Regions from separate parts of the Streptomyces sp. NPDC107559 genome, predicted to be linked through region 2. Evidence: riboswitches for the same ligand, from Rfam matches in the RefSeq annotation. Region 2 holds a riboswitch; the other holds the start of a gene.

Region 1 (6,374 bases), on a different contig from region 2:
GGCTTCGGGCAACGGACGCTGGATCCGTACGCGAAGCTGCTGGAGGAACGGATCGTCCTGCTGGGGTCACCGATCGACGACACCTCGGCCAACGACGTGATCGCGCAGTTCATGCACCTGGAACACGCGGCACCGGACCGGGCGATCTCGCTGTACATCAACTCCCCCGGCGGCTCGTTCAGCGCGATGACCGCCGTCTACGACACCATGCGCTACGTCAGCTGCGACGTGGAGACGTTCTGCATGGGCCGGGCCGGGGCGTCCGCCGCGGTGCTGCTGGCCGCGGGCACGCCGGGCAGGCGGCACGCGCTGCCGGGCGCCCGGGTGACGATCACCCAGCCGGCGCTTCCCGGGCCGATCGAGGCCCAGGTGAGCGATCTCGCCGTCGAGGCGGAGGAGCTGGCGCGCACCCGGGCCCTGCTGGAGGAGATGTTGGTCCGGCACACGGGCCGCACGCCGGAGCAGGTGACCGCGGACATCGAGCGGGAGACGGTCCTGGACGCACGGGGCGCGCTGGAGTTCGGCCTGGTGGACCGCGTCATCGACGGCCGTGACGTCCCGCCCGCCGCACCGGGCACGTCCGGCACCCCCACCCTCCCCGGCGCACCCGGCGCACCCACCGCTCCCGGCGCGAGGTGAGCCGCGGATGCTGCCGCCGGAGCTCCCGCCGCTGCCCGCCCTGACCCGGGCCGAGGGCGAGTTGATCGATCGTTACCTGGAGGTGGTCGACCTGCTCGGCCGCATCAACCCCGCGCACCACGGGGACACCTACCGCGGACTGCGCGCCGCCCAGGCGCTGGTGGGCAGGGCGACCGCGCTGCGCGACGCGCTGACGCTGATGCACCAGCGGGGCGAGGCCGAACTGCACGCGCCGACGCTCGCGCGGGCGCTGCGCGTCCTGGACGGGGAGCGCCGCACGGCGCGTGTCACCGTGCCCGCGCGCTCCGACAGTTGACCCGCCCTCGGCCGCCCCGGACGTTCCGCGCGGCGCGCGAAGCGTCCGGGGCTGAGTTCAAACGCCCCAAACGACGTACCCCCTGATGCAGTAGCGGCGAATCGTTTTCTCGGGCCTCCAGGGTTGCGCAACGCGCGTAGCACGACGGCGGGATGAAGCGCTCCGCCGCTGGTCCGGGGCCCGTCGTTCCCCTGGACGGCCGATCGAACAAACAGGCGTCCACCCGAACGGGTGAGTGGTGAGTAACAACACAAATCCACGGTTCCGTTGGGATTTTCGTTCACCTGTGAGTGAAGATCCCTGTCTGACGACAAGCCCCCGCCACAGCGGCGGGGCGGTCCGGGCGGACGCCGAGTCCTGCCGCCGCCCGGATGACCGGTCGACAGGAGTGCATCGGCAGGAGTGGAGGACCCAGGCACGACGGGTTCGCCGGAACGGTCAAGCCATGGCCGGACCGAGCAGCCCTTGGGGTGAAGCCGCATCGCGGCCGGGCAACTTCGCCAGCCCGAATCCGACAGGTCATCCTTCACAGGCGGCTGACGAAGGGTTGCGCATGACTGCGCTCAATCGTGTCCCGTCGCTGATGGTCCGGGCCGGTACGGCCTCGGCGCTCACCATCGCCGCCGTGGGCGGCTCGATCGTGGTTCCGGGCCTCTCCGCGGACGCGGCGGCCGCCACGACCGCGACGAAGGCTCTCAAGGTCGCGGCCTCCAAGAAGGGCTCGCCGTACCGGTACGGCGCCACCGGGCCGCGCAGGTTCGACTGCTCGGGGCTCACGCTGTACGCGTTCAAGAAGGCGGGCAAGAAGCTGCCCCGCACCGCGGCCCAGCAGTACAACAAGACCCACCACGTGTCGGCCCGCCACCGCAAGGCCGGAGACCTGGTGTTCTTCCACTCGGGTTCCAGCGTCTACCACGTCGGCATCTACGCCGGAAAGGGAAAGATCTGGCACGCCCCGAAGACGGGGGACGTGGTGCGGCTCCAGAAGATCTGGACGAAGAGCGTCTGGTACGGCCGGGTGAGCTGATCCGCCCGGTTCGGTGGCGGCGGCCCGGCACGCCGCCACCGCATCGGGCCCTCTCCCCGGCCGGGCGCCCGGCCCTCAAGGCTCCTGCTGCCCCGCGGCAGGCACCGGCCGGGCCGGGACGGACCACGGGAGCTCGATGCAGACCGTCTTGCCCCCCTCGGCGGTCGGACGGACGTGCAGCCGTCCGCCGCACTCGGTGGTGAGCCAGCGGACGATCACCATGCCCCGGCCGTTGTCCTGCTGGACAGCGGCCGGCAGCCGTTTGGGAAAGCGCGGATGGCTGTCGGTGACACCGACACGCAGCCGCTCGTCACGGTCGAGAGTGAGATCGACCGTGAACGTCGGGGACTGCCCGAATGTGTGCTGTACGGCGTTGGTGGCGAGTTCGGAGACGATCAGTCGGACGGTGTCGGCCATTTCGGCTTCCGCGGGCAGGCCCCACTCCACGAGGGCGCTCGCCACGAAGTTGCGGGCCGCGGAGACCGAGGCTGGATCGCTCGGCAGAGTGACGGATGCTTCCAGATGGTCTGCCATGGCGACGTCGTCCCTTCCCACGGGACCGCAGTCCGACAAGGAGCGGATTCGAGTACGGTCCCGGACTGGTGCTTCTTCGCCAGACTGCCATTACCGGGCCGGTCGCGGTGCCGATCCACCGAGATATGCATATATCTGTCGCTCGAAGCGGTGAACTCTGCGACGGCAGACCGTATTTGGGCGGCTCGGAAGGAGTAGGGAGTTTTCCCATGCAGTACGGTCCCGCCGTGCGCCGTCGGAAACTGGGCGCCGAACTGCGCGCACTGCGCGCCCGCACCGGGCTCACCAGTGGTGAGGCGGCCCGCCTGGTGGGCTGGCATCAGTCGAAGGTGAGCCGGATCGAGACCGGCGCCAGCGGAGTGAAACCGGCCGATGTGCGGCTGCTCCTGGACGCGTACGGCGTCGCCGAGGCGGAACTGCGGGAGTTGCTGCTGATACTGGCGGGCTCCCACGACGGCGGCCGGGACCACTGGTGGCACGCGTACCGTGGTGTTCTCCCGCCCACCTACCGGGATTTCATCAGTCTGGAGTCACAGGCGAGCGCGATGCGCACGCTGGAGACTTCCGTGGTCCCGGGGTTGTTGCAGACGCCCGAGTACGCCCGCGCGGTGACCCGCGCCGCGGTCGAAGGACTGGACGAGGAACGGCTGGACGCGCTGGTCGAGGTGCGGCTGGCCAGGCAGGACGTGCTGCGCGCCCATCGCCCGCTGGAGCTGACCGCGGTCCTGGACGAGGCGGTGCTGCGCCGGGAGGTCGGCGGACCCGAGGTGATGGCGCGTCAGTTGCGGCGTCTGGTGGAGGCGGGTCGGCTGCCCCAAGTGCGGCTCCAGGTCCTGCCGTTCCGGGCGGGAGCACACATTGGCATCACCGGACCTTTCGTTATCTTGTCATTTCCGAGCACTTCTGATCTGGATGTGGTTGTTCTCGACCACATGACGAGTAGCCTCTACCTCGAACGGAGAGAAGACCTCCAGGCGTACTCAGAGGCCTTCAACACCCTCAGGACACACGCCCTTTCACCCGAGGACTCATTGGATTTCATCGCCGGGATAGGTGACGACACATAAGGAGGCACCATGACTGCACTGCCTCGGAACACGGTCCCCGCCACGCAACTGCACGGCGCGATGTGGCTGCGCAGCAGCTACAGCACGGGAGCGAACAACTGCGTCGAGACGGCACGGCCCGGCCGAGGGCCGTGGGCCGGACTGCTCGCCGTACGCGACTCCAAGGATCCGGCCGGACCCGCGCTGCTCTTCTCCCCCGAGAGCTGGGCGAAATTCACGGCCACATTCCGCTAATTCCGGTCATTCCCGGTCCACTCCGGCCAACATCGGTCCGACACCGATCGGCATCACATCGGCACCGCAACGGTGTCAAAAATCCGTCATTCAGCGGCAATTGACGAACAGGCGAAACAGGGCCGTGTCACGCCGACTCATGGTCGTGTCTCGTCGATCACCCGCACCGCGTGCGCGATCTGCTCCTCGGTGAGGTCCGCGCGCGCGGTGAGCCGAAGCCGCGAGATCCCGTCGGGCACGGAAGGAGGACGGAAGCAGCCCACCACGACACCCGCCGCCCGGCAGTCGGCCGCCCACTGCACGGCCTGCTCCGGGGACGGTGCCCGCACGGAGACGACCGCGGCGTCCGGACGTACCGCCTCCAGGCCCGCGGCCGTCAGGCGCGCGTGCAGTTCGCCCGCCACCGTGCGGGCCCGTGCCGCGCGCTCGGGCTCGCGGCGCAGCAGCCGCAGGGCAGAAAGGGCCGCGCCCACCGCCGCGGGGGCGAGACCGGTGTCGAAGATGAACGTCCGCGCCGCGTTGACCAGATGGTCGATCACCCGGGCCGGGCCGAGCACGGCACCGCCCTGACTGCCCAGCGACTTGGACAGGGTGACCGTCGCCACGACGTCGTCGGTACCCGCGAGCCCGGCCGCGTACGGGGCTCCCCGGCCGCCGTCGCCCAGCACGCCGAGCCCGTGCGCGTCGTCGACGACCAGTCCGGCGCCGTGCTCCCGGCAGACCCGGGCGAGCGCGGCCAGCGGTGCGGCGTCGCCGTCGACCGAGAAGACCGTGTCGGAGACGGCCACCGCCGGCCCCTCGTGGGTCCGCAGCGCCTTGCGCACGGCGTCCGGGTCCGCGTGCGCGACGACCTGGGTGCCGCCCCGGGCCAGTCGGCAGCCGTCGATCAGCGAGGCGTGGTTGCCCGCGTCCGAGACGATCAGCGAGCCGTGCGGCGCCAGGGCCGAGACGGCCCCGAGGTTGGCGGCGTAGCCGGAGGAGAAGACCAGGGCCGCCTCGAAGCCGCAGAAGGCGGCCAGTTCCCGTTCGAGTTCGGCGTGCAGTTCGGTGGTGCCGGTGACGAGCCGGGAGCCGGTCGCGCCGCCGCCCCAGGTCCGCGCCGCGCGCGCCGCGCCCTCGGTGACCTCGGGATGGCGGGCCAGGCCGAGGTAGTCGTTGCTCGCGAGGTCGAGGAGCGGCGAGCCGGCCGGGCGCGGGCGCAGGGTCCGTACGAGTCCGGCCCGGCCGCGCAGATCCGCCTGCTCGTCGATCCAGCCGAACGCCATGGGTCCTCCGGGGATTTTGTAGGCAGTGGACAGACCCTAGCCGGACGGCCGTCGGGCCAGGATGTGGCAATCCACACACCGTGAAGTGTCTCTGTTGTGTGAAGTCACCTTGGCCCCGAGCAGGTCCTTACGACAGGATCGGCTCTCATGGACCTGCTGAACACGCTGGTGGAGAAGGGGCTTCGGCGCGAGCTGCCGAGCCGTGAGGAAGCACTCGCCGTACTGGCCACCTCCGACGACGAACTGCTCGATGTGGTGGCCGCCGCCGGCAAGGTGCGTCGGCAGTGGTTCGGCCGACGGGTGAAACTCAACTACCTCGTCAACCTGAAGTCCGGACTGTGTCCGGAGGACTGCTCCTACTGCTCGCAGCGGCTGGGCTCGACGGCCGGGATCCTCAAGTACACCTGGCTCAAGCCGGACGAGGCCTCCCAGGCCGCGGCGGCCGGACTGGCCGGCGGCGCCAAGCGGGTCTGCCTGGTGGCCAGCGGGCGCGGTCCGACCGACCGGGACGTGGAGCGGGTCTCGGACACCATCAAGGCCATCAAGGCCGAGAACGAGGGCGTGGAGGTGTGCGCCTGTCTCGGCCTGCTCTCCGACGGCCAGGCGGAGCGGCTGCGCGCGGCGGGTGCGGACGCGTACAACCACAACCTCAACACGTCCGAGGAGACGTACGCGGACATCACCACCACGCACACCTACGCCGACCGGGTGGACACCGTGCAGAAGGCCCACGCGGCCGGCCTTTCGGCGTGCTCGGGGCTGATCGCGGGCATGGGCGAGAGCGACGAGGACCTGGTCGACGTGGTCTTCTCGCTGCGCGAGCTCGACCCCGACTCCGTTCCGGTGAACTTCCTGATCCCGTTCGAGGGCACCCCGCTGGCCAAGGAGTGGAACCTCACCCCGCAGCGCTGTTTGCGGATCCTGGCGATGGTGCGGTTCGTGTGCCCGGACGTCGAGGTGCGGATCGCGGGCGGCCGCGAGGTGCATCTCCGTACGATGCAGCCGCTCGCCCTGCACCTGGCCAACTCGATCTTCCTCGGGGACTACCTCACCAGTGAGGGCCAGGCGGGCAAGGCCGACCTGGAGATGATCGCCGACGCCGGGTTCGAGGTGGAGGGCGCCGACCAGGTGACACTGCCCGAGCACCGGTCCGGCGGCTGCCACGACGGCGAGAGCGGCGGCTGCCACGACGACGGCGACACCGGCTGCCACGGCGGCGCCGGCGTCTGCGGCTCCGCCCCCGCGGCCGCCGCCCCCGCCCCGCGGGTCGACGAGCCGCGCCCGGACCTCGT
Region 2 (6,374 bases):
GGCCTGGGCGAGCCCCGAGCAGTCGAAGGCGTCCGGTCCCGTGGCGCCCCACACATAGGGGCTGCCGAGCTTGGAGTAGGCGTAGGCGACGGCGTCCGCCGCCCGGGAGTCCGGGGCCGCGGACGTGGCGGCGCCCGGCGCCTGGAGGCCGACGCGGCCGGCCGCCGTCCCCCGCGAGGCCCGGGCCGTGGTGGCGCCGGCGCCGAGCGCCTGCGCACGCTCGGCGGCCGGCAGCCGGGCCAGCAGCTGCCGTGCCGCGGCCAGCTTCCCGGTGATCGTCCGCTTCTCGCGCCGCAGTTCCGCCTGCCGTGCCTCGAGCGAGGTCAGCTGGAGGCGGGCGGCCCCGCGCAGCTGCTCGATCTCGCGCAGCTCCCCGCGGACCCGGGCGACGGCGCCCGCCTGCCGGTCGCCCGCCCGTTCGGCGAAGGCGGCGCCTTCGAGGTACCGGTCGGGGTCGTCGGAGAGCGCGAGTTGCAGCGCGGGATCCATGCCGCCGGCGCGGTACTGGGCGGCGGCTATCGAACCCAGGGCGTCCCGCGCCGAGTTGAGCCGGTCCTCGCGGCGGGCCGCCTCGTCCCGCAGGGTCTCCAGGCGTTTCTCGGCGGCCTGTGCCTTCTCGTGCGCGCCGTCGTACTTCTGGGTGGCGGCCTCGGCCTCCTGGTACAGCTTGTCCACCTTGGCCCTGACCTGCCCCGGCGTCAGATTCGGCTCGGCGTGACCGGTCCCGTCGAAGACGGTCGCGGTCGCCGCGCCCGCGAGGGCGAGCGTGGCGGCGGTACGGACCGTATTGCCGCTGAGCGAGCGCGGACGGGGTTTTCGGTGCGCTGCCACGTGGCCTTGCACGTCCTTTCGTACGACCGCCTGTCCCGGGCCGGCCGCCGGGCGGACGCACGGCCGCCAGGGGAGCGGAGGTACGGCCGCCCGGGGGCGGTCCACGCGTCCGGCGGCGGCCACACACAGGGGGAGCGGGCCGCCGCCGGACTTTCTCGGCGGTGGTGGCCGACTGCCGCCCCTGGTCCGGACGGCGGTGGGGAGCCGGTCACCTGGGGGAGGACGCTAAGCCCGTTTATGTCGGGTGGATAACGCCATGTACGGAACTGTCGCGATCGGATCGAATGGCGCCCCCTGGTGACCATGATTGGCATCGGGAGTCGTCGACTTCACGCAGTGTGATGACCGATGGCAGGATTTCCGGCCGCGAGCGGGTTACGCGGTGCTATGGCGCGCATATATGCAGCTGTCACCGAGGCGTGCGGGCGGGGCGGGGCGGGGCGGTGTCCGACGGTACGGGCGCCTCTGGTTAGGCTCCGGCCTCATGGACGTACTCATCCATCTCTTCGTCGGCCTGCACATCATCGGCATCGCCGCGCTCCTCGGCGGCTTCCTCACCCAGATGAAGGCGATGGGCCGCGGCACCGCCCGCTTCGTCCCCGCGATGCTGCACGGCGCGGCGACGATGCTGGTCACCGGTGTGATCCTGGTCGGCCTCAACCAGGCCGACGACCACCCGGTCAACAACATCAAGATCGGCGTGAAACTGGCCCTGCTGATCGTGATCCTCGGTCTCGTCTACGTGAAGCGGGACGAGGAGACGGTCGACAAGAACCTGTTCGGCCTGGTGGGCCTGCTGACCACGGCGAACATCTTCATCGCGGTGCTGTGGACCTGACGTCGGCTCGGGCGGCCGCCGAGACCGCCCGCACGGCCGCCACGGCGACGGCGGCCCACACCGCCACCGCGACCCACAGCAGCACCTCACCGAGCCCCTTCAGCCACGGCACACCGAGCGCCGAGGAGACGGCCGACGCCGCTGCCGCCGACATCCCCATCGGGAACACGGTCGACCAGCGCAGGACGTCGTAGCGCAGCCGCGGCCACCGCAGCTCGGCCGTCAGCAGACAGGCGTAACAGCACAGGTCGAGGACGAGCAGGCCGACGGTCATGACGCGCAGGACGCCACGGTCGTCGTCGTTCCACAGATACAGGCGCGCGCTGTCGGCGGCGAGCAACTGCGCCCCGGCCAGCGCGGAGATGGCGAGCGCCCCGCCGGCCACCCAGTGGTCGCCGGCGCCCTCGACCGTCTGGCGCGGGTCGAAGCGGGCCAGCGCCAGGACGTAGAGCACCAGCCCCAGCCAGAACAGCACCAGCGCCGTATGCGCGAGCCAGGCCGTCGACAGGGCCGCGGCGAGGGTCGCCGCCTGCACCGCGAGCCCCTGGGTGGCCACGCACACGAGGAACACCGCCCCCGGCATCCGGTGCCCCCAGTGCCGCAGAACCACGACGAGCAGCCCCGGCCACAGCACGGCGGCCAGCGCCAGCAGCGCCTCGGCCAGGGTCTGCCACCCCAGCAGCGAGAAACGGGTGCCGAGCACGGTGGTCGCGGCGACCGCGGTGAGCGCCGCCGGCGTGCCCGCCCGGCGCACCCATGCCTCCCGCTCCCACAGCAGCTGGACGGCGAAGCCCGCCGCCAGGGCCAGCCAGGCGGCGCAGGCCGGCACCAGGGCGATCCGGGACAGCACCTCGTACCCCGTCTGCTCCAGTCCGACCGACAGGATGCCGGTCGCCAGCACCACGGCTCCGGTGGCCGGCTCACGCAACGCCCACCGGGCGCGGAGCGGTGGGGTACGGGGGGTGGAGGGCATGCGGTCGATGCTAAGGAGCGCCGCGCGCGGCGCGAGCGGGGCACGCGCGCGGGCGCCCGGAATCACCCGTGGTCGCAGGCGGCTCCGCCCGCTCCCCGGCACCCGCGTGGGGGTGCCGGAGGGCGGACGGGTGCCGGGGCCGGGCGTCAGGCCGGGCGGACCACGCTGTGGATCCCGGACTCGCCGTCGTAGTAGATCGACTCCTCGCGGACGTACGCGCCGGGCTTGGGGGCGTGGATCATCATGCCGTCGCCGATGTAGATGCCGACGTGGCTGACGTCGTCGTAGAAGAAGACCAGGTCACCCGGGCGGGCGTCGGCGAGGGAGACGGTGGTGCCGGCGTTCACCTGGTCGTAGGTGGTGCGCGGCAGGGTGACGCCGGCGGCCTTCCAGGCGGCCTGGGTGAGGCCGGAGCAGTCGTAGGAGCCGGGGCCCGTCGCGCCCCAGACGTACGGCTTGCCGATCTGCGCGCGGGCGAAGGCGAGCGCCTTCTCGGCCCGGGTGCCGACCGTGGAGTCCGCGGACGAGGAGGACGAGGTCGAGGAGGACGAGGTCGAGGAGGAAGAGCCGGACGAGGACGACGAGCCCGATGCCGCGCTCTCCTTCGCCGCCGCAGCGGCCGCTGCCGCCTGCTGCTTCGCCAGCTCCGCCGCCTTGCGCGCGGCCGCCTCCTGCTTCTGCTTCTCGATCGCGGCCAGCCGGGCCTTCTCCTCGGCCGTCAGCTGGGACAGCAGCACGCGCGCGGCGGCGAGCTTCTTCTGGACGGTCGCCTTGGCGGTCTGGAGGTCGTTCTGGGCGTCGGTGAGCGTGTCGAGGCTCTCGGTGGCCTCGCGGCGCTCCTTCATCGTCGCGGCCTGCTCGGTGACGTAGTCGTCGACCGCGCCCTTCTGCCGCGAGGTCAGCCGGCCCATGAGCTGGGCCTGGTCGAAGTAGTCCTGGGGCGAGTCCGCGAGCAGGAAGGTCGCGGTGTCCGGCGCGGTGGCACCGGTCCGGTACTGCGCCGCGGCGAAGGAACCGAGTTCCTCGCGCGCCTCGTTGAGCTTCTGGGTGCGCTGGGCGACGTTGTCGAGCAGGGTGTCGACGTGCTTGCGCTGCTTGGTGGTCTTTTCCTTGGCCGCGTTGTAGTTCTCGGTCGCCGACTCGGCCTGGCGGTACAGGTCGTCGACTTTCTTCTCGACCTCTTCCAGGCTCGGCCGGCCGTCGTCGGCCGAGGGGGCGGCGTGGGCCGTCTGGGACAACAGGGCGATCGAGGTGAGGGCCGCCGTGGCCAGGGCGGGGGTCCGTATGCCTGCTGCGCGCGTGCCTGCGGGACGCGACTTGCGGTGCGACGCCAAGAGAGGCGACTCCTTCCACACTCCGCCTACCGGGTTAGCTGTCGGGTTCGGGCGGATGATCGGAAGGTTTGCCCTACGGCCTGCCCCCGACGGGGATGCGGGCCGATTCACCCCGGTTCTCGGTTGGGTCCCCGGCTCCGGTTGCCCTGCGGGCGTTCCGGACTCGGCGGAGGCCGCGCGGCCCGGCGACGATCGCCGGTGGGGGTCGTGCGGCCCGCCCGGCACGCTAGCCAACTCCTGTGGCCCTTGTGAAGGTTGATGGGCGATATGCCCGATACATTTTCGTGACCTGGGCCCCGGCTGTGACGGGGTGCGGTCGATCCGGCATGGATGCTCAGGCTTGTTGGTGTTCGGACACGTTTTCCGGCTTTGTCGCACCGTGGCGCCCGGGTCGCCGAGGGTGAGGGGGACCCTCCCCGGCCCGGCCACGGAATGTGACGTTCCCCTCCCGGCCCCTCGGTCGGGGCCGTCCGGACGCGGGGATGTTCCCGGGACGGCGGCGGGTTGTCGGTGCGGCGCCCTAGACTCGGAGAGCGATGAGCAGCCTCTTTGACGACAGCTTCCTGGCGGATCTCCAGGCCCCCCGGGCCCATGGGGAGGAGCCCCCGCCTCCGCCCGAGGACGAGCACGTGCCGGAGCCGGTCCCGGACGATCTGTTCGGCGGGAAGTTCGACGTGCCGCCGGACCGGGACGATTACTACCGCGACGGCGCCCCGCGCCCGGTGGTCGACCCGGCCGCCCTCCTGGACGGGCTGAACGACAACCAGCGCGCCGCCGTCGTCCACTCCGGCTCCCCGCTGCTCATCGTGGCCGGCGCCGGCTCCGGCAAGACCCGGGTGCTCACGCACCGCATCGCCCACCTGCTCGGCGAGCGGAACGTGCATCCGGGCCAGATCCTCGCGATCACCTTCACCAACAAGGCCGCGGGCGAGATGAAGGAGCGCGTCGAGCAGCTCGTCGGCCCGCGCGCGAACGCGATGTGGGTGATGACCTTCCACAGCGCGTGCGTGCGCATCCTGCGCCGCGAGAGCAAGCGCCTCGGCTTCACGTCGTCGTTCTCGATCTACGACGCCGCCGACTCCAAGCGTCTGATGGCCCTGGTCTGCCGTGACCTGGACCTCGACCCCAAGCGTTTCCCGCCGAAGTCCTTCAGCGCCAAGATCTCCAACCTGAAGAACGAGCTGATCGACGAGGAGGACTTCGCGGCCCAGGCCGGCGACGGCTTCGAGAAGACCCTCGCCCAGGCCTACGCGATGTACCAGTCGCGGCTGCGCGAGGCCAACGCGCTCGACTTCGACGACCTGATCATGACGACGGTCAACCTGCTGCGCGCCTTCCCGGACGTCGCCGAGCACTACCGCCGCCGCTTCCGGCATGTGCTCGTCGACGAGTACCAGGACACCAACCACGCCCAGTACGCGCTGGTCCGTGAGCTCGTCGGCACCTCGGAGCACCCCGTGGACGTGCCGCCCGGTGAGTTCGACCTCCTGCCCGCCGAACTGTGCGTCGTGGGTGACGCCGACCAGTCGATCTACGCCTTCCGCGGCGCCACCATCCGCAACATCCTCCAGTTCGAGGAGGACTACCCGGACGCGACGACGATCCTGCTGGAGCAGAACTACCGCTCCACGCAGACCATCCTCTCCGCGGCCAACGCGGTCATCGAGCGCAACGAGTCCCGCCGTCCCAAGAACCTGTGGACCAACGCGGGCGCGGGCGCGAGCATCACCGGATACGTCGCCGACACCGAGCACGACGAGGCGCAGTTCGTCGCCGACGAGATAGACCGTCTCACCGACGCGGGCCAGGCCAAGGCCGGCGATGTCGCGGTGTTCTACCGCACCAACGCCCAGTCCCGTGTCTTCGAGGAGATCTTCATCCGGGTCGGCCTGCCGTACAAGGTCGTCGGCGGCGTCCGCTTCTACGAGCGCAAGGAGGTCCGGGACGTCCTGGCCTATCTGCGTGTCCTGGCCAACCCCGAGGACTCGGTCCCGCTGCGCCGCATCCTCAACGTGCCCAAGCGCGGTATCGGCGAGCGCGCCGAGGCGATGATCGACGCCCTCTCCCAGCGCGAGAGGATCAGCTTCCCGCAGGCGCTGCGGCGCGTCGACGAGGCGTACGGCATGGCCGCGCGCTCCACCAACGCCGTCCAGCGCTTCAACGTGCTGATGGACGACCTGCGCACGATCGTCGAGTCGGGCGCCGGTCCGGCGACGGTCCTGGAGGCCGTCCTCGAACGGACCGGATACCTCGCCGAGTTGCAGGCCTCCACCGACCCGCAGGACGAGACCCGCATCGAGAACCTCCAGGAACTCGCCGCCGTGGCCCTGGAGTTCGAGCAGGAGACCGGCGAGGGCGAGGCGACGGGCGGGCTCTCCGACTTCCTGGAGCGGGTCGC

The links. A riboswitch is a leader RNA that binds a small molecule or an ion and turns the genes downstream of it on or off. The one in region 2 is predicted to bind cyclic di-AMP.
Region 1: linked by a shared signal. The riboswitch ahead of ACZ7OY_RS32450 (C40 family peptidase) and the one ahead of ACZ7OY_RS18695 (C40 family peptidase) in region 2 are both predicted to bind cyclic di-AMP.

What each region holds. Positions count from the first base shown of each region.
Region 1 covers NZ_JBVKBD010000014.1:92,797-99,170, forward strand. The annotation lists gene ACZ7OY_RS32440 (ATP-dependent Clp protease proteolytic subunit) at 1-639, shown strand, start outside; gene ACZ7OY_RS32445 (hypothetical protein) at 647-955, shown strand; cyclic di-AMP (ydaO/yuaA leader) riboswitch at 1,335-1,505, shown strand; gene ACZ7OY_RS32450 (C40 family peptidase) at 1,509-1,982, shown strand; gene ACZ7OY_RS32455 (ATP-binding protein) at 2,058-2,516, opposite strand; gene ACZ7OY_RS32460 (helix-turn-helix domain-containing protein) at 2,726-3,583, shown strand; gene ACZ7OY_RS32465 (DUF397 domain-containing protein) at 3,593-3,817, shown strand; gene ACZ7OY_RS32470 (8-amino-7-oxononanoate synthase) at 3,955-5,082, opposite strand; gene bioB (biotin synthase BioB) at 5,230-6,374, shown strand, end outside.
Region 2 covers NZ_JBVKBD010000005.1:344,050-350,423, forward strand. The annotation lists gene ACZ7OY_RS18680 (C40 family peptidase) at 1-831, opposite strand, end outside; gene ACZ7OY_RS18685 (hypothetical protein) at 1,316-1,669, shown strand; gene ACZ7OY_RS18690 (SLAC1 family transporter) at 1,647-2,642, opposite strand; gene ACZ7OY_RS18695 (C40 family peptidase) at 2,789-3,976, opposite strand; cyclic di-AMP (ydaO/yuaA leader) riboswitch at 3,985-4,155, opposite strand; gene pcrA (DNA helicase PcrA) at 4,513-6,374, shown strand, end outside.